DNA from 3 places in the Neobacillus sp. DHD-1R genome. Region 3 is predicted to be linked to each of the others. Evidence: a T-box and tRNA genes for the amino acid it is inferred to sense, from the RefSeq annotation. Region 3 holds a T-box; the other regions hold tRNA genes.
What was found. The T-box of region 3 lies ahead of leuS (leucine--tRNA ligase). A T-box ahead of a tRNA ligase gene usually reads a tRNA of that ligase, here a tRNA-Leu.

Region 1 (7,390 bases), 2.7 Mb from region 3:
CTTTTTCAGCTTTTCTTTAAGAATATGATGATAATCAAGTCCCCACGAGGCCCTGCTAAATATTCCCCTTCTCTCTCCCTTCTGCCCTTTCACTGTTTCCTTCATTTTTGCTGGATAGGCTAAGGCAATAGAAATAATCGAGCGAGGTTCTTCTAGCAGCATTGAAGGAGTGATCCGTTTATCGATATCCGGCTCTTCAAATCCTGATTGATATCCGAGTTCCTGTTGTCTTATTAATCGGTGTTTCAAATCAGTGAATGGATCAGCAGTCGTAAATCCAATCTTATCGATACCAATTTTTTTACTATACGCGATGATTTCTTCTTTTAAAGTAAATGGGTCCATTTGCCACCCTCCTTTCCAATTATTCATATCTATTTAAAGTTGTTAAAATTATTAGTAGCACATTTATTTATGATAAACTATTTTTAATGAATTTTGGAGGTGGAATGGTTGGAAATTCAACTTTCATCAGAAATAATGGAATACATTCCAGACTTTAAACTTGGTGTGATTGAATATAAGGATATTATTGTTGGGGATTCACCACAAATGTTAAAAGGCAGGCTCCAGCTTTTTCAAGAGTCGATCTATTTCGATTTAGAAGATAAACTTGTAACAGATCTTCCTGCTATTAAGGAATGGCGGAGCATTTTTAAAATGATTGGGAAGGATCCAAATCGCTATCGTCCTTCTGCTGAAGCATTGTTTAGAAGAGTACAAAAGCAAAATTATCTTTCTTCCGTTCAAAGTGCAATTGATATTAATAATTTTTTCTCGTTACAATATCAAGTACCCATTGGTATTTATGATCTTGATGCGCTAGAAGGAGATGTCGCTATCCGAATTGGAGAAGAAGGAGAGGAATACATAGGCTTGAATGGAAGGGAAAATTCTTTACAGCGTCTTATCTTGGCTTCTGATCAGAATGGTCCATTCGGTAGTCCGTTTGTTGATTCTGTAAAAAAGCAAGTAACGGTTGAGACCAAAAATGCCTTGCAAATTATTTATTTACGACCAACAACCAATTTAGAAAGTGCTAAAAAGCTTACTGAATCACTTATGAACATGTTTGCACAAATCCATGGAGGAGAAGCTTCCTTCCAAATTCTTCGATGCCAGTAAGTGGCATCGTTTTTATATCCAATAAAATAAAAAAACGCAATGCATCGTTCTCCTATGTAACGATACACTGCGTTAGTTAATATGTATGGAGCGGGTGATGGGAATCGAACCCACTACATCAGCTTGGAAGGCTGAGGTTTTACCAGTAAACTACACCCGCATGTTGTTAACAAACTTATGACGTAATTAATACTACACACATTTCATAAAAAGGTCAAGGAATTTTCGCAAATTTTGTCGATTATTCTCTTTTACTTTTAAGAACATCATTATTAGCAATAACCATTCAAGATACATGTTTATGTCCATATTTTTCACAAAATAACTATTTTAAAAAAGGTCTATTTCACTTAATTTGAAAAGGGAGATGGGATGGTGGATACACCGAATGGTTACAGCCAGCCGCTAATCTTTAGAGGGATATGCGGCTGGCTGTGAATTTATTTTCCCATATGCGTATGAGCGTTTTTCATGGAACTGTTTTTCATATTCTTTTTCATAGCCTTCACTAGGAAACCGCCTTTAAATCTTCGCGGTTCATACGAAATTATGAAAGCCTTAGGGTCATATTGTTCAATAAAATGCATGACTTCCGTTTCAACATTCCGCTTTGTCAGTATTTCTAATTGGTACCTTTTGCTATCACGGCCGCTCCCTTCATAGATGGTCACTCCTAGTCCCTTATTTCTTAACGCTTCAATTAATTCTTCATTTTGGTCCATTAAATTAACATATAACGTAGTGTATCCAATTGCTAATTTATTTTCAATTCGTGTTCCAAGGTAAAGCCCCACACCAAAGCCAACGGCATAAATAATTTTTTCAGTGAGGCTTTGATTACCGGAAAATATGATGGATAAGCTAAAGATCGAGATTAATGTTTCTAATATACCAAGTAGTGAAGCTGCTAAACTCATATTTTTTACTAAAAAGATCGTCCGTAGAGTCATAATCGGGACATATACCAGTTGAAGTATGAAAATCACAAGAAGATTTAAAAACATAATGAACTCCTTTTTTATTGGTGTGTAAAACTGCTTGTTGATTTCCTTTCCAGGTGCACCAATCAACAGGATTTCGCCTTTCTATAATCACAGAAATGATTGTTAAACAGTCAATCAGGCACCTGTTTCAATCTTTGGCATATGCTGCGGTTCTACACCGCTGAACGCATTGCTAATATTTTCCCAGGCCTGCTGTGTTTCTATGAAATCGTTATAATGCTTTTTCACATTGCGGTGATAGTTTTCCAGTTCGGCAGCTATCTTCATGAAATCGTTTCTGCCAAAATACTCACAGATTTTTGGCAGAGTTGCGGCCAGCTGTTCACGCATCTCTTTAATTCTTTCCTCGTATCTCTTAGAATCCGTAATATATAACCATAGCGGTTTATAACGGATCCAGCCGATACACGCCTTGTAAAAACGCTGAATAACTTCTTCACAGTCGGCTTGAATGTAATCTAATTTCGTTGGCAGCACTCCATCTAACAAGGTCTTGTACGTTGAAAAACCGTCGTGGAAGGTATAGCATGGCACACGCAGCACTTTTCGGTCATGAAGACAGGTTCCTAAAAAGGTATCTTCTCCGCGGGCGTTAGGAGGATTGTAAAAAGGATTGACACGCTCTAGGTCTGTTAAATTAATACAAAGATTAGAGCCGGAAATAAATTTAGAATGGTTGACTTCCTCCACTTCCTCGGCATTCCCATTTACAAGCACTCTCGTGTCAGCATAAGTAACACCGCCGTTTTCCATCACCGATTTAATTGTATCCCAATTGACAATGTCGTTACTGATGGCCTGAATGAAAGTCTGAAAATCAGATTCCTTTAAGCTATCATTAAATCTGATATATGGAATAGGAGAGATGTATCCGCAGTGGTGGCCGTTCGTAATATCGGCGTGCTGAATATGTTTTAAATGAGTGTCCAGCCCTCGCTGGCCGCTCCAGATAGCTGTTCCGCTATTAGTAACAGCTAGAGGATATTCATCGTCATCTAAGAATATCAGGTAATCAATTCCTTCTTTTATTGCCATATATTGAATGATATTGCGTTTGCCGGCATATCCTCTGCCGAAAATAAGCTTTGCCTGTCTTTCATTAATAATCCCCTGCTTGATTAACTGGCTGATTTCTGTCTGCATTTTTTCATTTCCAATAAAGCAGGTACCGTCAACTAGCTCTAGTAATTCTGAACTGATATTCGTATAGTCTGTAGGCTTTGTATTGTGGTATTTTAAATCGTAGGCAACAAACAAGTTTAAAGATACCTTTTCATTGGAGATTAATTCAGATTCCCTCCAATTAAAAATATATGTTTTTAAAACCTGCTTGAAGTGTTTACGGCCTGTTGCAAAGCCAATACCTACTTTAATTTCCTTTTCCATAGTAATCCCCTCTTCTTTATCTAGTTTATAAAAAAACATACAAGGTTTTACCGTATCTCTATCTCCGTTTATAGAGATACCAGTTTCTATGTAAAATTGAATTATAAGCTGAAACGTTCTTTCTTCTAAATCGTTTGTTGTAAGAACGTTCTCAACCCTTAACGGTTCCAAAATGAAGAACTTGAATAAAATTCAGAAAACTAAATGCTTACCATCGACAAGTTCCCGACTATTTGGGAATTTTCGGACGGTGCCAGATACCTTTTGTTTATGTGTACCCGATTATTAATAAATTCAAACAGGGGATTTTTTTAAAAAAAGAGCTAGGGGTTCCTATTTGATCAATCTACCGGATAACATCTTTAATAGACATAGCTTATTGTTTATCATTAGTATTAAATATATAAAAAGAAGGCCACTCATGAAGAGCGACCTTCTGCTACACTGATTGCCATTTTTCAACGAAAAGAAAGAAAGAAAAATTAGGCCTAACAAACTAAAAGTTGTAATTTCAAATAAAAAAAGATTGAAGGACATTAAGATAAATAAAAAAACGTTTCTTACATAATGTAAGAAACGTTTTTTTCATCGCATTGGCAAGCGATGATTGTATACCGGTGGTCGGGGTCGAACCGACACTCCTCACGGAACACGATTTTGAGTCGTGCGCGTCTGCCAATTCCGCCACACCGGCGTATTAAGATGTTTTTTAAAGCAATGCCGAGGACCGGAATCGAACCGGTACGGTAGTCACCTACCGCAGGATTTTAAGTCCTGTGCGTCTGCCAGTTCCGCCACCCCGGCGTAATTAAAATGAACTGGACTTATCAATACTACAAAAAGTATTATGGAGGCGGCAACCGGATTCGAACCGGTGGTAAAGGTTTTGCAGACCTCTGCCTTACCACTTGGCTATGCCGCCATATATTTTGGAGCGGAAGACGGGATTCGAACCCGCGACCCCCACCTTGGCAAGGTGATGTTCTACCACTGAACTACTTCCGCATTTTGGCTGGGCTAGCTGGATTTGAACCAACGCATGTCGCAGTCAAAGTGCGATGCCTTACCGCTTGGCTATAGCCCAATAAAATATATTAGATCTATATTCAAGATGAATATATATGGGGCGGCTGATGGGAATCGAACCCACGAATGCCTGAACCACAATCAGGTGCGTTAACCACTTCGCCACAACCGCCATTATAAAATTAATTGGCAGGGGTAGTAGGAATTGAACCCACACCAAAGGTTTTGGAGACCTTCGTTCTACCTTTAAACTATACCCCTAAAGATGGTGGAGGGGGACGGATTCGAACCGCCGAACCCGGAGGGAGCGGATTTACAGTCCGCCGCGTTTAGCCACTTCGCTACCCCTCCACATATATAATATACAATTGCCAGCTTATGGTGCCGGCGAGAGGACTTGAACCCCCAACCTACTGATTACGATTCAGTTGCTCTACCAGTTGAGCTACACCGGCATTCTTTTAAATTTATGGTGGCTCAGGACGGAATCGAACCGCCGACACAAGGATTTTCAGTCCTTTGCTCTACCGACTGAGCTACTGAGCCAACATGTTATTCTTACCTACAATGAAATGGCGGTCTGGACGGGACTCGAACCCGCGACCTCCTGCGTGACAGGCAGGCATTCTAACCAACTGAACTACCAGACCAAATTGCGGGGACAGGATTTGAACCTGTGACCTTCGGGTTATGAGCCCGACGAGCTACCGGACTGCTCCACCCCGCGACAATAATAATAAAACTATGGTGGAGGATGACGGGATCGAACCGCCGACCCTCTGCTTGTAAGGCAGATGCTCTCCCAGCTGAGCTAATCCTCCATTATGGTGACCCCTACGGGACTCGAACCCGTGTTACCTCCGTGAAAGGGAGGTGTCTTAACCGCTTGACCAAGGGGCCATATTGTAAAAATAATTATGGAGGAGAGCAAGGGATTTGAACCCTTGAGACAGGGTTACCCGCCTACACGATTTCCAATCGTGCTCCTTCGGCCACTCGGACAGCTCTCCATAAAAATGGCTCCGCAGGTAGGACTCGAACCTACGACCGATCGGTTAACAGCCGATAGCTCTACCACTGAGCTACTGCGGAATAATATGATTACAGCCTGGCAACGTCCTACTCTCACAGGGACGCGTGTCCCAACTACCATCGGCGCTGAGAAGCTTAACTTCCGTGTTCGGTATGGGAACGGGTGTGACCTTCTCGCCTTAATTACCAGACTATTTATTCGACACTATTTTATTATAATGTCTTTTTTATATTTTTCAAGAGGAAAATTTATTTTTTTCATTCCCTCAAAACTAAATAATCTAGAAGAAGTGTGGTAAAACTCAAGTTCGCTTTAAAAATTGTCCAGCTGCGGCTCCTAACTTCTCGGCCGTTTCGATCCGTCCCTTCAAATCCAAAACCAGGATTTGCAGTGCCGGCTCTCCAACGTCTGTCGAAGTTGACCAGTCGCCTTCGCTTTTCTATTTGGTTAAGTCCTCGAACGATTAGTATCAGTCAGCTCCACATGTCGCCACGCTTCCACCTCTGACCTATCAACCTGATCATCTTTCAGGGTTCTTACTAGCTTGACGCTATGGGAAATCTCATCTTGAGGGGGGCTTCATGCTTAGATGCTTTCAGCACTTATCCCGTCCGCACATAGCTACCCAGCGATGCCTTTGGCAAGACAACTGGTACACCAGCGGTGCGTCCATCCCGGTCCTCTCGTACTAAGGACAGCTCCTCTCAAATTTCCTGCGCCCACGACGGATAGGGACCGAACTGTCTCACGACGTTCTGAACCCAGCTCGCGTACCGCTTTAATGGGCGAACAGCCCAACCCTTGGGACCGACTACAGCCCCAGGATGCGATGAGCCGACATCGAGGTGCCAAACCTCCCCGTCGATGTGGACTCTTGGGGGAGATAAGCCTGTTATCCCCGGGGTAGCTTTTATCCGTTGAGCGATGGCCCTTCCATGCGGAACCACCGGATCACTAAGCCCGACTTTCGTCCCTGCTCGACTTGTAGGTCTCGCAGTCAAGCTCCCTTGTGCCTTTACACTCTACGAATGATTTCCAACCATTCTGAGGGAACCTTTGGGCGCCTCCGTTACTCTTTAGGAGGCGACCGCCCCAGTCAAACTGCCCACCTGACACTGTCTCCCACCCCGATCAGGGGTGCGGGTTAGAATTTCAATACAGCCAGGGTAGTATCCCACCGACGCCTCCACCGAAGCTAGCGCTCCGGCTTCTCAGGCTCCTACCTATCCTGTACAAGCTGTACCAAAATTCAATATCAGGCTACAGTAAAGCTCCACGGGGTCTTTCCGTCCTGTCGCGGGTAACCTGCATCTTCACAGGTACTATAATTTCACCGAGTCTCTCGTTGAGACAGTGCCCAGATCGTTACGCCTTTCGTGCGGGTCGGAACTTACCCGACAAGGAATTTCGCTACCTTAGGACCGTTATAGTTACGGCCGCCGTTTACTGGGGCTTCGATTCAGAGCTTCGCCTGCGCTAACCCCTCCTCTTAACCTTCCAGCACCGGGCAGGCGTCAGCCCCTATACTTCGCCTTGCGGCTTCGCAGAGACCTGTGTTTTTGCTAAACAGTCGCCTGGGCCTATTCACTGCGGCTCTTCGAGGCTATTCACCCCAAAGAGCACCCCTTCTCCCGAAGTTACGGGGTCATTTTGCCGAGTTCCTTAACGAGAGTTCTCTCGCTCACCTTAGGATTCTCTCCTCGCCTACCTGTGTCGGTTTGCGGTACGGGCACCTTTTATCTCGCTAGAGGCTTTTCTTGGCAGTGTGGAATCAGGAACTTCGGTACTAAATTTCCCTCGCTGTCACAGCTCAGCC
Region 2 (7,390 bases), 840 kb from region 3:
CGTGAGCGATGAAGGCCTTCGGGTCGTAAAGCTCTGTTGTTAGGGAAGAACAAGTATCGGAGTAACTGCCGGTACCTTGACGGTACCTAACCAGAAAGCCACGGCTAACTACGTGCCAGCAGCCGCGGTAATACGTAGGTGGCAAGCGTTGTCCGGAATTATTGGGCGTAAAGCGCGCGCAGGCGGTCCTTTAAGTCTGATGTGAAAGCCCACGGCTCAACCGTGGAGGGTCATTGGAAACTGGGGGACTTGAGTGCAGAAGAGGAAAGCGGAATTCCACGTGTAGCGGTGAAATGCGTAGAGATGTGGAGGAACACCAGTGGCGAAGGCGGCTTTCTGGTCTGTAACTGACGCTGAGGCGCGAAAGCGTGGGGAGCAAACAGGATTAGATACCCTGGTAGTCCACGCCGTAAACGATGAGTGCTAAGTGTTAGGGGGTTTCCGCCCCTTAGTGCTGCAGCTAACGCATTAAGCACTCCGCCTGGGGAGTACGGCCGCAAGGCTGAAACTCAAAGGAATTGACGGGGGCCCGCACAAGCGGTGGAGCATGTGGTTTAATTCGAAGCAACGCGAAGAACCTTACCAGGTCTTGACATCCTCTGACACTCCTAGAGATAGGACGTTCCCCTTCGGGGGACAGAGTGACAGGTGGTGCATGGTTGTCGTCAGCTCGTGTCGTGAGATGTTGGGTTAAGTCCCGCAACGAGCGCAACCCTTGTTCTTAGTTGCCAGCATTCAGTTGGGCACTCTAAGGAGACTGCCGGTGACAAACCGGAGGAAGGTGGGGATGACGTCAAATCATCATGCCCCTTATGACCTGGGCTACACACGTGCTACAATGGATGGTACAAAGGGCAGCAAAGCCGCGAGGCCTAGCCAATCCCATAAAACCATTCTCAGTTCGGATTGTAGGCTGCAACTCGCCTACATGAAGCCGGAATCGCTAGTAATCGCGGATCAGCATGCCGCGGTGAATACGTTCCCGGGCCTTGTACACACCGCCCGTCACACCACGAGAGTTTGTAACACCCGAAGTCGGTGGGGTAACCGTAAGGAGCCAGCCGCCTAAGGTGGGACAGATGATTGGGGTGAAGTCGTAACAAGGTAGCCGTATCGGAAGGTGCGGCTGGATCACCTCCTTTCTAAGGATAATGCAGTCCTTACGGACTGATAAGAAGTTGACCGCTTTTTGTTTGTTTAGTTTTGAGAGTACAATCTCTCAAAAACATTCGTTCTTTGAAAACTAGATAATCGTAAGAAGAAGCAAGTGAAACATCGAGTAATCGCCATTTTAGTTTTCTCTCTTATTTAATAAGAGAAACAAACCTTTTAGGTTAAGTTAGAAAGGGCGCACGGTGAATGCCTTGGCACTAGGAGCCGATGAAGGACGGGACTAACACCGATATGCTTCGGGGAGCTGTAAGTAAGCTTTGATCCGGAGATTTCCGAATGGGGAAACCCACTGCTCGTAATGGAGTAGTATCTTTACCTGAATACATAGGGTATGGATGGCATACCCGGGGAACTGAAACATCTAAGTACCCGGAGGAAGAGAAAGCAAACGCGATTCCCTGAGTAGCGGCGAGCGAAACGGGACATAGCCCAAACCAAGAGGCTTGCCTCTTGGGGTTGTAGGACACTCAACATGGAGTTACAAAGGAACGGGGTAGATGAAGCGATCTGGAAAGGTCCGTCATAGAAGGTAAAAACCCTGTAGTTGAAACTTCGTTCCCTCCTGAGTGGATCCTGAGTACGGCCGGACACGAGAAATCCGGTCGGAAGCAGGGAGGACCATCTCCCAAGGCTAAATACTCCCTAGTGACCGATAGTGAACCAGTACCGTGAGGGAAAGGTGAAAAGCACCCCGGAAGGGGAGTGAAATAGTTCCTGAAACCGTGTGCCTACAAGTAGTCAGAGCCCGTTCATGGGTGATGGCGTGCCTTTTGTAGAATGAACCGGCGAGTTACGATCCCATGCAAGGTTAAGTTGAAAAGACGGAGCCGCAGCGAAAGCGAGTCTGAATAGGGCGAATGAGTATGTGGTCGTAGACCCGAAACCAGGTGATCTACCCATGTCCAGGGTGAAGTCCAGGTAACACTGGATGGAGGCCCGAACCCACGCACGTTGAAAAGTGCGGGGATGAGGTGTGGGTAGCGGAGAAATTCCAATCGAACTTGGAGATAGCTGGTTCTCTCCGAAATAGCTTTAGGGCTAGCCTCACGTAGTAAGAGTCTTGGAGGTAGAGCACTGTTTGGACTAGGGGCCCTCATCGGGTTACCGAATTCAGACAAACTCCGAATGCCAAAGACTTATCCGTGGGAGTCAGACTGCGAGTGATAAGATCCGTAGTCAAAAGGGAAACAGCCCAGACCACCAGCTAAGGTCCCAAAGTATACGTTAAGTGGAAAAGGATGTGGAGTTGCTTAGACAACCAGGATGTTGGCTTAGAAGCAGCCACCATTTAAAGAGTGCGTAATAGCTCACTGGTCGAGTGACTCTGCGCCGAAAATGTACCGGGGCTAAACGTATCACCGAAGCTGTGGATTGACATCAACGATGTCAGTGGTAGGAGAGCGTTCTAAGGGCGTTGAAGCTAGACCGTAAGGACTGGTGGAGCGCTTAGAAGTGAGAATGCCGGTATGAGTAGCGAAAGATGAGTGAGAATCTCATCCACCGAATGCCTAAGGTTTCCTGAGGAAGGCTCGTCCGCTCAGGGTTAGTCGGGACCTAAGCCGAGGCCGAAAGGCGTAGGCGATGGACAACAGGTTGATATTCCTGTACCACCTCTTTATCGTTTGAGTGATGGGGGGACGCAGGAGGATAGGGTAAGCGCGCTGTTGGATATGCGCGTCTAAGCAGTTAGGCTGGTAAGTAGGAAAATCCGCTTACCGTGAAGGCTGAGCTGTGACAGCGAGGGAAATTTAGTACCGAAGTTCCTGATTCCACACTGCCAAGAAAAGCCTCTAGCGAGATAAAAGGTGCCCGTACCGCAAACCGACACAGGTAGGCGAGGAGAGAATCCTAAGGTGAGCGAGAGAACTCTCGTTAAGGAACTCGGCAAAATGACCCCGTAACTTCGGGAGAAGGGGTGCTCTTTGGGGTGAATAGCCTCGAAGAGCCGCAGTGAATAGGCCCAGGCGACTGTTTAGCAAAAACACAGGTCTCTGCGAAGCCGCAAGGCGAAGTATAGGGGCTGACGCCTGCCCGGTGCTGGAAGGTTAAGAGGAGGGGTTAGCCTTAAAAGCGAAGCTCTGAATCGAAGCCCCAGTAAACGGCGGCCGTAACTATAACGGTCCTAAGGTAGCGAAATTCCTTGTCGGGTAAGTTCCGACCCGCACGAAAGGCGTAACGATCTGGGCACTGTCTCAACGAGAGACTCGGTGAAATTATAGTACCTGTGAAGATGCAGGTTACCCGCGACAGGACGGAAAGACCCCGTGGAGCTTTACTGTAGCCTGATATTGAATTTTGGTACAGCTTGTACAGGATAGGTAGGAGCCTGAGAAGCCGGAGCGCTAGCTTCGGTGGAGGCGTCGGTGGGATACTACCCTGGCTGTATTGAAATTCTAACCCGCACCCCTGATCGGGGTGGGAGACAGTGTCAGGTGGGCAGTTTGACTGGGGCGGTCGCCTCCTAAAGAGTAACGGAGGCGCCCAAAGGTTCCCTCAGAATGGTTGGAAATCATTCGTAGAGTGTAAAGGCACAAGGGAGCTTGACTGCGAGACCTACAAGTCGAGCAGGGACGAAAGTCGGGCTTAGTGATCCGGTGGTTCCGCATGGAAGGGCCATCGCTCAACGGATAAAAGCTACCCCGGGGATAACAGGCTTATCTCCCCCAAGAGTCCACATCGACGGGGAGGTTTGGCACCTCGATGTCGGCTCATCGCATCCTGGGGCTGTAGTCGGTCCCAAGGGTTGGGCTGTTCGCCCATTAAAGCGGTACGCGAGCTGGGTTCAGAACGTCGTGAGACAGTTCGGTCCCTATCCGTCGTGGGCGCAGGAAATTTGAGAGGAGCTGTCCTTAGTACGAGAGGACCGGGATGGACGCACCGCTGGTGTACCAGTTGTCTTGCCAAAGGCATCGCTGGGTAGCTATGTGCGGACGGGATAAGTGCTGAAAGCATCTAAGCATGAAGCCCCCCTCAAGATGAGATTTCCCATAGCGTCAAGCTAGTAAGAACCCTGAAAGATGATCAGGTTGATAGGTCAGAGGTGGAAGCGTGGCGACATGTGGAGCTGACTGATACTAATCGTTCGAGGACTTAACCAAATAGAAAAGCGGAGGCGACTGGTCAACTTCGACAGACGTTGGAGAGCCGGCACTGCAAATCCTGATTTTGGATTTGAAGGGACGGATCGAAACGGCCGAGAAGTTAGGAGCCGCAGCTGGACAATTTTTAAAGCGAACTTAAGTTTTACCACTTCTTCTGAATTATCTAGTTTTGAGAGAACGATCTCTCTAATTTTATAGTCTGGTAATTAAGGCGAGAAGGTCACACCCGTTCCCATACCGAACACGGAAGTTAAGCTTCTCAGCGCCGATGGTAGTTGGGACACGCGTCCCTGTGAGAGTAGGACGTTGCCAGGCTGTTATTTATGGAGGATTAGCTCAGCTGGGAGAGCATCTGCCTTACAAGCAGAGGGTCGGCGGTTCGATCCCGTCATCCTCCACCATACTATATTTTCAATCAATATGCCGGGGTAGCTCAATTGGTAGAGCAACTGACTTGTAATCAGTAGGTTGGGGGTTCAAGTCCTCTCGCCGGCACCATGCTTTTTACTTAATTGAATATGCGGGTGTGGCGGAATTGGCAGACGCACCAGACTTAGGATCTGGCGCCGCAAGGCGTGGGGGTTCGACTCCCTTCACCCGCACCAAAGTTTTTTGCGGAAGTAGTTCAGTGGTAGAACATCACCTTGCCAAGGTGGGGGTCGCGGGTTCGAATCCCGTCTTCCGCTCCAATAGTGCCGGGGTGGCGGAACTGGCAGACGCACAGGACTTAAAATCCTGCGGTAGGTGACTACCGTACCGGTTCGATTCCGGTCCTCGGCACCATTACAATAAATTTATATGCGCCCTTAGCTCAGCTGGATAGAGTGTTTGACTACGAATCAAAAGGTCGGGAGTTCGAATCTCTCAGGGCGCATTTTTACGGGAAGTAGCTCAGCTTGGTAGAGCACTTGGTTTGGGACCAAGGGGTCGCAGGTTCGAATCCTGTCTTCCCGACCATTCAATTCATGCCATTATGGGGTCTTAGCTCAGCTGGGAGAGCGCCTGCTTTGCACGCAGGAGGTCAGGGGTTCGATCCCCCTAGACTCCACCAAACATTTTAAAATTTATTTTATGGCGGTGTAGCTCAGCTGGCTAGAGCGTACGGTTCATACCCGTAAGGTCGGGGGTTCGATCCCCTCCGCCGCTACTTAAACACAATTAACCTTTTTATAAAATGGAGGAATACCCAAGTCTGGCTGAAGGGATCGGTCTTGAAAACCGACAGGCGGGTCATACCGCGCGGGGGTTCGAATCCCTCTTCCTCCTCCAGTTTTAATTCTCTTTTATATGTGGAGGGGTAGCGAAGTGGCTAAACGCGGCGGACTGTAAATCCGCTCCCTCCGGGTTCGGCGGTTCGAATCCGTCCCCCTCCACCACAAATAGGGGCATAGTTTAAAGGTAGAACAAAGGTCTCCAAAACCTTTGGTGTGGGTTCGATTCCTGCTGCCCCTGCCAAATTTTTTCTTCATAAATTCCTGATTGTACTATGGGATTTTTATTTAATATTTGCCGATGTGGCGGAATTGGCAGACGCGCACGACTCAAAATCGTGTTCCGTGAGGAGTGTCGGTTCGACCCCGACCATCGGTATCAAATAATTCGAAATAGAAAACAGACTTTAACTATTATGTTGGAGTCTGTTTTATTTTTATATGCCCGATGAGTGGTGCAAAAGTATACATTTCCCCAAGAATGTATCAGTACGAGTTGAAGTGAATATTATCAATTAGCTGATCCTCTCTGCGATAAGCTGGAAGTTGACTAAATTAAAGATTAATGATCATTTTCTAGAATTTTGCATGATTGAAATTTTCCTGAGAGGGAATTTAATTAGTACATCATGTAAAGGAGATAATCGCTCATGGAAAAACGAATCATAGGTGTTTATGAAACTGAAAAACAGGCACAGACAGCGGTAGAGGATTTACATAGGAAGGGCTACAACTTTGAGCAGATCTCTATTCTAGCAAAAAATATCGAAGGATTGGAATCGAATGGTGACCAAGTGAAACTTAAAGAAACGGAAGGAATCATTGCAGGGGCAACGGCTGGTGGAATAATCGGATTGGCTGGTTTTTTCGTAGGAATGAGTGCCCTAGCACTTCCTGGCATCGGTCCAATAATAGCGGCAGGTCCGTTATTATTAACCCTGGGTGGAGCTGTATCTGGTGCTGCTGCCAAAGCCGGCGGTTTAACCGGGGCCTTACAGGAGATTGGATTGGATGAAGAAGAAGCTCGCCAATATGAAGAAGATGTGAAAAAAGGGAAAATTCTCATCGTAGTCGCAGAATAATTCCGAAATAAAGGATGCTTAGTCATTTATACGTTTGGTAATAAAACAATAATTATTATAAGAAGTTCAATAAATTGTTCTCTCTGATGGATTCAATACATTATTCTAAATAATTGTGTTAACTATTGATGTTTTAATATTTTTAAAAATATCAGATTTTAAAATATCCTGTTCCTTGAGGAGTGTCGGTTCGACCCCGGCCACCGGTATCAGGGAATTGTTACAAAAAGGCTTTCAACTAATATGTTGAAGGCCTTTTTGTTTTTTTTAAGTCGCCTTCGCTTGAAGGAAAAGGCCCAACCTATCGTAGTTTGGGCTTGGAATAAATTGCTATTCTGAAACCTTTTGGAAAACAATTTCTTTTTCAGCTTCCGTAAACATCCGCTCTGCCATTGGGTAAAGGACCTGTTCTTCTTTCATGAAATGCTGTAAAAGAATATTGACCGCATTATTAATAAGATTTGCATTTTTAATCATGTCATCTATTGAACTTTCTTTAGGGGTTTTAGTATTTATAAAAAATTCATTGATCAATTCTCTTGCCTGTTCGTGTTCAGCTTCCATTACAGCTATTGGACCTCCATGTTGGCCAATGTATTTTTCCATCATCCGAAATAAGATATCTTCTTCACGGACTGAATGAAACTCTAGGTTTCTGAAAAACTCTTTTACTTCCTGAATTAATTGTTCAAAAGCAGTACCTTGCTCGTCCTCAACTTTATTACATAAGGAAATTAAAAGTTCCATATTGTTTCTTAATGGGTGATGTTCACTTATTAATTTATTTAAGCCCTCGGAAAGGGCAGTTGGACCCTTACCAAAT
Region 3 (7,390 bases):
AGTGGGATTATCAGAGTTCCCCTTGGATTGCACTGAGTATTTAGACATATTTGCTTTTGCATCAACAGCAGGTGCAGTGTCAGGCACTTTACTCTTGGCAAAAGCACTGCTGCTATACTGTATTGCAACGGTTGATCCCAGTATCAATAGCAAAGCTATAAATACAGATACATAGATACTTCGTTTTTTCATTCATGTACCTCCTTTTTTAAAACTAAACATTACATTGTTGTAGGAAAGTGGATATTCGAAAAAAAGCGAACTTTTGGAACATCCACATTACCTAGTTACCTAATTTCAACACCATTCGTACTTGCAGTCCAAGGGGAAGAACCAGACTGGTTCACTGCTTGAATTCGGAAATAATAAGTAGTACCCTTTCTTAAACTAGTTAATGTTGTCGTAGTTGTTGTATTTGGATACTTATAGGTCCCACTAATAGTAGTAAATCTTCTATCTGTTGAGATTTGCACTACATACCCTGTTACAGGACCAGGTGGCGCTTTCCAGGAAATCACTAAAGATCCGTTATTTGACCCCTTAGATGTTGGCGAAGATCCAATTAAATTAGCAGGCGCCGCAGGCGGATTAGGTACGGTTACTTGAGCTGTATTTGTAAATTCAGACGAAAAGCTTCCCTTCATTGCCTTTACACGGTAGGTGTAGGTTGTATTTAGAGCAACATTTGTGTCTGAATAACTCATGGATCCTGTTCCATTTAGTGCAGGTCTGGTTGTTATGGCTTTATAATTCTGACCCCCATCGGAGGATCGTTCAATTACAAATCCTGTCTCATCATTTGCGTTATCGGTCCAAGCTAAGTTAATACTTGGGCCATCTTGCAACGTGGCAGTTAAGGCCGTTGGTGCAATTGGCAATGGGTTTCCAAAAGTCACACTTACAGTATTGGAGTATGCTGATTCCAATGCACCATTAACCGCTTTAACACGATAACTGTAAACCGAATCAGAGGCAACTGTATCATCAGTAAAGGACACGGTTCCAGTATCAGCCAATGGTCCTGGCGTTGCAATAACCTCAAACTTGACCCCGTCTATAGACCGTTCCACAACAAATCCTTTTTCATCTGAGGCATTATCCGTCCATGATAAGTCTGCTTGCTGACCATTTGCAGCAACCTTTAAATCCGTAGGAGCAAATGGGAGGGCATCGACATCAGCTATATTAGAAGGCGTCCCGCCCTTGTACATCGAGTTAGGGTCTGTTGAATTCGGCGTATCTGTAGCGGGATTATATGCGTCAATACGATAGCTGTATTTTGTATATGGATCGGATGTAGTATCTGTGAAAGTTGTATTATTTGCTAAAACAGAGCTTATTTTTTCGAAAGTTCCTAATGTCCCGTTTGTAATCGCTGCGCGCATGACATTATAGCCAACTTCATTAGATTTATTTCCAAATGTTTCCAATTTTGTATAATCAATAGGTGTAGGATCGTTCCAACTTAAGTTCACGGCACCATCAACTGCCCTGGCTGCTTTTAATACAGATGCCGCTGGTGGGAGGGCATTGTAAGTAAAATGATACGAACGCATCATATCATTCTCTTCATGACCTAATAAATGACAGTGCCATATATATTCCCATCCAAAGTTTGTCATTTCATTGGTAACTGTCACTGGATTTCCTGTTAATGGATCCACGTTCATAAATTGCCCAGTTGAATGAATGGGCATTGCCGGGTCTAGCAGCCTTATGCTGTCAGGGATTCCAAATGGTATTTTTGGTGCCACTGGTCTTAGTGCTACGATACAATCCTCAAGAGGATTCATCCTTACCGTGTCCTTCCAGCCTCTTTCATTCTCGTCTGGCATTCGAATTGATCCATCCCAGCCAACTCGGTTGATTAACTGAACATCAAACAGGTGGAAATGAATCGCATGCGTATCAACCCCGTTGTGAGTAATCTTCCAAATCTGGGTTCCATCACCCATTTCACCGATTGGTGCCATAGAGTCAGTCATGTTTTCGGTTGTCGGGTCAACATATCCGAGCATAATGGTAGTTTGATTCTGGAAGTTCGTATTCGGCATTTCCGTCCCCAGTGTTGCATTCATTCTGCCATAATTTTGTTCGAATTCCTCAGCAATGGCCTTTGGAGTTAAATCCATCGTAACGGTTTTTGAAGTTCCTGGTACATTGAAGGTAGTTGAATTATCTTGAATATTGACCCATTTTCCTAATGGATCATTTTTAGGATCATTCTGACCGTAGATCTTATTATTGTAAATGAGCTGATTTTGACCTGTATTAAAGGCTTTAGGAAGTTCGGTGTTTAATTGGGTAATATTATATTCCGATGCGGGCGTTGTATTTGCAACTTTAATCTGCATGATGGTGCGTGTATTCGGACCATATCCAGGTTGAGTAGTTGGCGCACCACCTGTATTTTCACCAGTTACGGATTGGTCAGGATCTCCTGTGTAATAATCGTAACGCGGGTCAAAAGCCGGGACGGGAGCAGGAGCATCATTATAAAGAATAAGTGTTTGACCAGCATATTTACTAAAGTCAACGACCACATCGGCTCTTTCAGCAGGACCTAAAAGAAGCGTCTTGCTTGAAACGTTTAGAACGGTGATACTTCTTCGGCCATACTCGTAATCAATCGGCTGATTAGGTAATACAGCCGGTTTCGGTAAAAAACCGCTATCATTACCAATTTGAATCATATTAGGTCCAACAGTTGTTGGATCTGGAACTCCCCCGTCTCGTCCGTCTGTTGGCCAAGTTGTCGGGAAGCCAGGTGTCGTCACAGCAGTAACCATTTTTACTTCACCGGCATTTGCATTATTTAAGGTGCCGTTTGCTTTCCACATCTTAGTATTTGAAGCAGCCTTATAGAATTGTAAATTCCACATTCTATCATTAGCGGCATTCAAAATTTTGAAGCGATAGGCCTTTGGATCAACGGTTAAGGTAGGATAGGCTGTACCGTTAATGACAGGAGTATCCATAAATGCTTCAGGTGACGTTGAAACATCGGGTACACCTGGATTTTTTGGTGCCTGTCCAGGTTGACCTGCCAACGGGTTGTCTACTGGTCCATTTTTTAAACCTGTATTTGGCGGCCAGAACCATGGACCGTAATCCCAGCGGCCCATGGGGTTTGCACCCGACATATCATATGGGTTCTGGTTTGGCATATAAACGTGCGGGAACCATAATTGACCAAAACCGCCCCATTTGGTTTTATCCCAAGTTGGATCCGTAGCTGCTAACTGATTATCAGTTGGTACAAAGGTTTTATCCTGGATAATCAAAGGCATTGTTGAATTATCATCCGGAATAATTCCTCTTTTAATTAAGTCCTGTTCTACATCATCTGTGATCAGGTAACCGGCAGCTTCACCGCCATATACATTTAAACGGGTAATTCCATATGAGTGATCATGGTAAAACATTAATCGGGCACTTTGTTGGTTAGTGTAAAAAAACGTCATCGAGCCATCGCCCGGATCAGGCATGTCAGGAACATTCCTAACGCTGATTCCTTTTGGATACGGAGTATTTTCACCAGCAGGGGTGATCCATTGGTGTGGAGTGCCATCACTAATCCAGGGAGTAATCCCACCATGTAAGTGAAGGGTTGCCCGATTTTGTGTATACATATTTTGGCCATCGGGTCCCATTCCAGCACCCATCAATGAAGTATCTACTGGCAGGAACAGGTCACCCTTACTTCCAGTAGGAAGGGCGTTGGTAAATTTCACGCGAACTGGGCGGTCCTTATGAGCGATAATCGTCGGGCCGAAATAACTTGGATGGTTCTTGACCGTAGGATCGGTTGTATTTGTCTGCTCATATCCCCGAAGCTTGGTTTTCGGCAAATCACTGTGCAATTGTTCGCTATATTCAACTAGCGAAATTTCATAGTAATCTGATCCAGGATACGTAGTAGTATCTGGTATCGCAATGGGGATATACTGTCCTAGATTATTAGCATTTTTTGCACCTAATCCCGGTAAAGTATCAACAAATTTGCGCATACCCGTATTTGGAACAACCTTTCCATTAGTATCCAATTCCGGCAGTGGACTATTAGCATAGTTTGGTGTAGTCCAATAGTCAGGCGTCCCTCCAGGCGTCCCTGCTGCTAAAGCTTTGTTCATGTTGGAAAAGTTTCCTGCTATAGGAATTGTTGAAACTAGCAAAAGTCCTGCAATTAAACTCATTTGAATTTTTTGACTGATTTTTTTAACCTTAATCATAGCGCATCAGCATCTCTCCCTGTAAATTTATAAACAAAAATGAACCAAATCAGGGTAGTTTTTACTGGGTTTAAGTGGGGATGGCTCATCTCAACCACATTATAATACTTTCTTTATAAAGAACCAATATGTTCTTTAAAAGAATTAAATAAATATTTTTAGGACTTGACAATTCTATTTCTATGGTAATTTTTATTTTTTTAAAATAGTAAACAATATAAACCAAATGTTAATATTGTTTATTCAAGCGATTATCAAAAGCTTGTCAGGTTTAAGCGCTGGATATTTGGCTATCCTTAAAATAGGTGTTTGTTTGCTTGCATAGTCGCGGAAAATTTAATACAATAACCGTAATAGTTTATATCAAAAAAACAGTGATCTGGAGTAGTAGTGGTCCATACTCGAAACAATAGAGAGTTGACGGATGGTGGAAGTCAACCGAGTACATCATGAACTCGCCTTTGAGTTGCAGGCATGAACGAACAGTAATGTTTGCCGTTTTCCGCGTTAAGGATGAATGAAGCGAGTGTTAACAACACTAATGTGGGTGGTACCGCGGGAAGATACATACAATCCTCTCGTCCCTTTTAGGGATGAGGGGTTTTTATTTTTGTTTAGGAGGAAAAGTAATGAGCTTTAATCACCAACAAATCGAGCAGAAGTGGCAAAAGAAATGGGAAAAAGAAAAAACTTTTAAAACAAGCGAAGAATATGATAAACGTAAATTCTACGCTTTAGATATGTTTCCTTATCCATCTGGAGCGGGTCTTCATGTTGGACACCCTGAGGGATATACCGCAACCGATATTCTTTCTCGCTTAAAACGGATGCAAGGCTATAATGTCCTTCATCCAATGGGCTGGGATGCCTTTGGATTACCAGCGGAACAGTATGCGTTGGACACAGGCAACGATCCAGCCGAATTTACAGAGAAGAATATTAATACATTCCGAAGACAAATTAAATCGCTTGGCTTTTCCTATGATTGGGATCGGGAAGTGAATACCACAGATCCAGAGTATTACAAATGGACGCAGTGGATCTTTTTAAAGCTTTGGGAAAAAGGGCTTGCGTACATTGATGAGGTAGCAGTAAACTGGTGTCCTGCGCTTGGGACTGTATTAGCTAATGAAGAAGTTATTGATGGAAAAAGTGAACGCGGCGGCCATCCGGTCGAACGACGTCCAATGAAACAATGGATGTTAAAAATTACTGCTTATGGTGATCGTTTACTTGAAGACCTAGAGGAGTTAGATTGGCCTGAAAGTTTGAAAGAGATGCAGCGTAACTGGATTGGACGCTCTGAAGGTGCTGAAGTTACCTTCGCAATTGATGGACATGATGAAACTTTCACTGTTTTCACTACTCGTCCTGATACCTTATTCGGTGCGACCTATGCTGTTCTTGCTCCTGAACATTCATTCGTTACTAAAATCACAACATCTGAACAACGCGCTTCCGTGGATGCCTATTTAGATAAAGTAAAAACGAAGAGTGATCTTGAGCGGACTGACTTGGCGAAAGAGAAAACAGGTGTATTTACTGGTGCATATGCGATCAACCCAGCTAATGGCGAAAAAATGCCAATCTGGATTGCGGATTATGTATTAGTAAGTTACGGCACTGGTGCGATCATGGCTGTTCCAGCTCATGATGAACGTGACTATGAATTTGCGAAAGAGTTTAATTTACCAATCAAGCCAGTTGTTGCCGGTGGAGATGTCGAGACAGAAGCCTATACTGGCGATGGTGAACATATCAATTCCGAATTCTTAAATGGGTTAAATAAAGAAGAGGCCATTTCCAACATGATTTCCTGGTTGGAACAAAAAGGGATCGGTACAAAAAAGGTAACCTTCCGCTTACGGGATTGGTTATTCAGTCGTCAGCGTTATTGGGGTGAACCGATTCCAATTATTCATTGGGAAGACGGTACGATGACAGCTGTTCCTGAAGATCAACTGCCATTGACATTACCAAAAACGACAGATATTAAGCCATCTGGTACGGGTGAATCTCCACTGGCCAATATTGCCGACTGGGTAAATGTAGTCGATCCAGAAACTGGTAAGAAGGGTCGTCGCGAAACAAATACAATGCCGCAATGGGCTGGCAGCTGCTGGTACTATTTACGTTATATTGATCCGAAAAATGATCAAGCATTAGCCTCACAGGAAAAATTAAATCATTGGCTGCCTGTTGATATTTATATTGGCGGCGCAGAGCATGCCGTGCTGCACTTGTTATACGCACGTTTCTGGCATAAATTTTTATATGATATTGGTGTGGTTCCAACTAAAGAGCCATTCCAAAAGCTTTTCAATCAAGGAATGATTTTGGGTGAAGGCAATGAAAAAATGAGTAAGTCAAAAGGAAATGTAGTAAATCCTGATGATATCGTCGACAGTCATGGTGCCGATACTCTTCGTTTGTATGAAATGTTTATGGGACCACTTGATGCATCGATTGCTTGGTCTACAAATGGTTTAGACGGTTCTCGCCGCTTCTTGGATCGTATCTGGCGATTATTAGTGGAAGAGGATGGTTCAGTAAGTCCTAAGGTCCAGTCAACAGAGGATGGATCAAGTTTAGAGAAGGTATACCATCAAACCGTGAAAAAGGTAACAGAAGATTACGAAGGCTTAAGATTTAATACAGCGATATCACAAATGATGGTATTTATTAATGAGGCTTATAAAGCAACCGTTCTTCCAAAAGATTACATGGAAGGTTTCGTCAAGCTGCTTGCACCTGTTTGTCCACATATCGCAGAAGAGCTTTGGGAAATGCTTGGGCATTCCGGCACCATTTCCTATGAGGCATGGCCAGCATATGATGAAGCAAAATTAGTGGATGATGAGGTCGAAATTGTCATTCAAGTGAATGGAAAAGTAAAGACTAAGTTGATGGTACCAACAGGTGCTAGCAAGGAAGCACTAGAAGGAATCGCCATGGACGATGACCGCGTGAAAGAGCAGATTGAAGGAAAAACTATTCGCAAAGTCATAACTGTACCAGGTAAATTGGTCAACATTGTTGCTAACTAAAAAGAAAAGCGAAGGACACTAGCGGCTAGGGCGCTGGAGCAGGATAATTCTCGAGGCCAAAACTTATAATTCTTATATAATAAATAGAACATCCTCCTGGCAAACGGAGGA

Region 1: it encodes a tRNA-Leu, which carries the amino acid that the T-box ahead of leuS (leucine--tRNA ligase) is inferred to sense. The anticodon was not compared.
Region 2: it encodes a tRNA-Leu, which carries the amino acid that the T-box ahead of leuS (leucine--tRNA ligase) is inferred to sense. The anticodon was not compared.

What each region holds. Positions count from the first base shown of each region.
Region 1 is NZ_CM173232.1:1,317,856-1,325,245, reverse strand. Features, by position in the region: gene queG (tRNA epoxyqueuosine(34) reductase QueG) at 1-345, opposite strand, end outside; gene AC3ANL_RS06295 (B3/B4 domain-containing protein) at 454-1,125, shown strand; tRNA gene AC3ANL_RS06290 (tRNA-Gly) at 1,212-1,285, opposite strand; gene AC3ANL_RS06285 (DUF2179 domain-containing protein) at 1,566-2,129, opposite strand; gene AC3ANL_RS06280 (hypothetical protein) at 2,244-3,515, opposite strand; tRNA gene AC3ANL_RS06275 (tRNA-Leu) at 4,128-4,209, opposite strand; tRNA gene AC3ANL_RS06270 (tRNA-Leu) at 4,234-4,319, opposite strand; tRNA gene AC3ANL_RS06265 (tRNA-Cys) at 4,364-4,437, opposite strand; tRNA gene AC3ANL_RS06260 (tRNA-Gly) at 4,446-4,520, opposite strand; tRNA gene AC3ANL_RS06255 (tRNA-Gln) at 4,525-4,599, opposite strand; tRNA gene AC3ANL_RS06250 (tRNA-His) at 4,638-4,713, opposite strand; tRNA gene AC3ANL_RS06245 (tRNA-Trp) at 4,729-4,802, opposite strand; tRNA gene AC3ANL_RS06240 (tRNA-Tyr) at 4,808-4,892, opposite strand; tRNA gene AC3ANL_RS06235 (tRNA-Thr) at 4,921-4,996, opposite strand; tRNA gene AC3ANL_RS06230 (tRNA-Phe) at 5,012-5,087, opposite strand; tRNA gene AC3ANL_RS06225 (tRNA-Asp) at 5,115-5,191, opposite strand; tRNA gene AC3ANL_RS06220 (tRNA-Met) at 5,195-5,268, opposite strand; tRNA gene AC3ANL_RS06215 (tRNA-Val) at 5,287-5,362, opposite strand; tRNA gene AC3ANL_RS06210 (tRNA-Glu) at 5,367-5,441, opposite strand; tRNA gene AC3ANL_RS06205 (tRNA-Ser) at 5,460-5,551, opposite strand; tRNA gene AC3ANL_RS06200 (tRNA-Asn) at 5,559-5,633, opposite strand; rRNA gene rrf (5S ribosomal RNA) at 5,648-5,764, opposite strand; rRNA gene AC3ANL_RS06190 (23S ribosomal RNA) at 6,018-7,390, opposite strand, start outside.
Region 2 is NZ_CM173232.1:3,210,250-3,217,639, reverse strand. Features, by position in the region: rRNA gene AC3ANL_RS15620 (16S ribosomal RNA) at 1-1,142, shown strand, start outside; rRNA gene AC3ANL_RS15615 (23S ribosomal RNA) at 1,333-4,271, shown strand; rRNA gene rrf (5S ribosomal RNA) at 4,473-4,589, shown strand; tRNA gene AC3ANL_RS15605 (tRNA-Val) at 4,600-4,675, shown strand; tRNA gene AC3ANL_RS15600 (tRNA-Thr) at 4,697-4,772, shown strand; tRNA gene AC3ANL_RS15595 (tRNA-Leu) at 4,795-4,879, shown strand; tRNA gene AC3ANL_RS15590 (tRNA-Gly) at 4,889-4,963, shown strand; tRNA gene AC3ANL_RS15585 (tRNA-Leu) at 4,969-5,057, shown strand; tRNA gene AC3ANL_RS15580 (tRNA-Arg) at 5,075-5,148, shown strand; tRNA gene AC3ANL_RS15575 (tRNA-Pro) at 5,155-5,231, shown strand; tRNA gene AC3ANL_RS15570 (tRNA-Ala) at 5,250-5,325, shown strand; tRNA gene AC3ANL_RS15565 (tRNA-Met) at 5,348-5,421, shown strand; tRNA gene AC3ANL_RS15560 (tRNA-Ser) at 5,451-5,543, shown strand; tRNA gene AC3ANL_RS15555 (tRNA-Tyr) at 5,566-5,650, shown strand; tRNA gene AC3ANL_RS15550 (tRNA-Trp) at 5,656-5,729, shown strand; tRNA gene AC3ANL_RS15545 (tRNA-Leu) at 5,783-5,864, shown strand; gene AC3ANL_RS15540 (general stress protein) at 6,136-6,567, shown strand; gene AC3ANL_RS15535 (hemerythrin domain-containing protein) at 6,898-7,390, opposite strand, start outside.
Region 3 is NZ_CM173232.1:4,052,001-4,059,390, reverse strand. Features, by position in the region: gene AC3ANL_RS20015 (hypothetical protein) at 1-192, opposite strand, end outside; gene AC3ANL_RS20010 (fibronectin type III domain-containing protein) at 288-4,232, opposite strand; T-box leader at 4,598-4,821, shown strand; gene leuS (leucine--tRNA ligase) at 4,862-7,279, shown strand.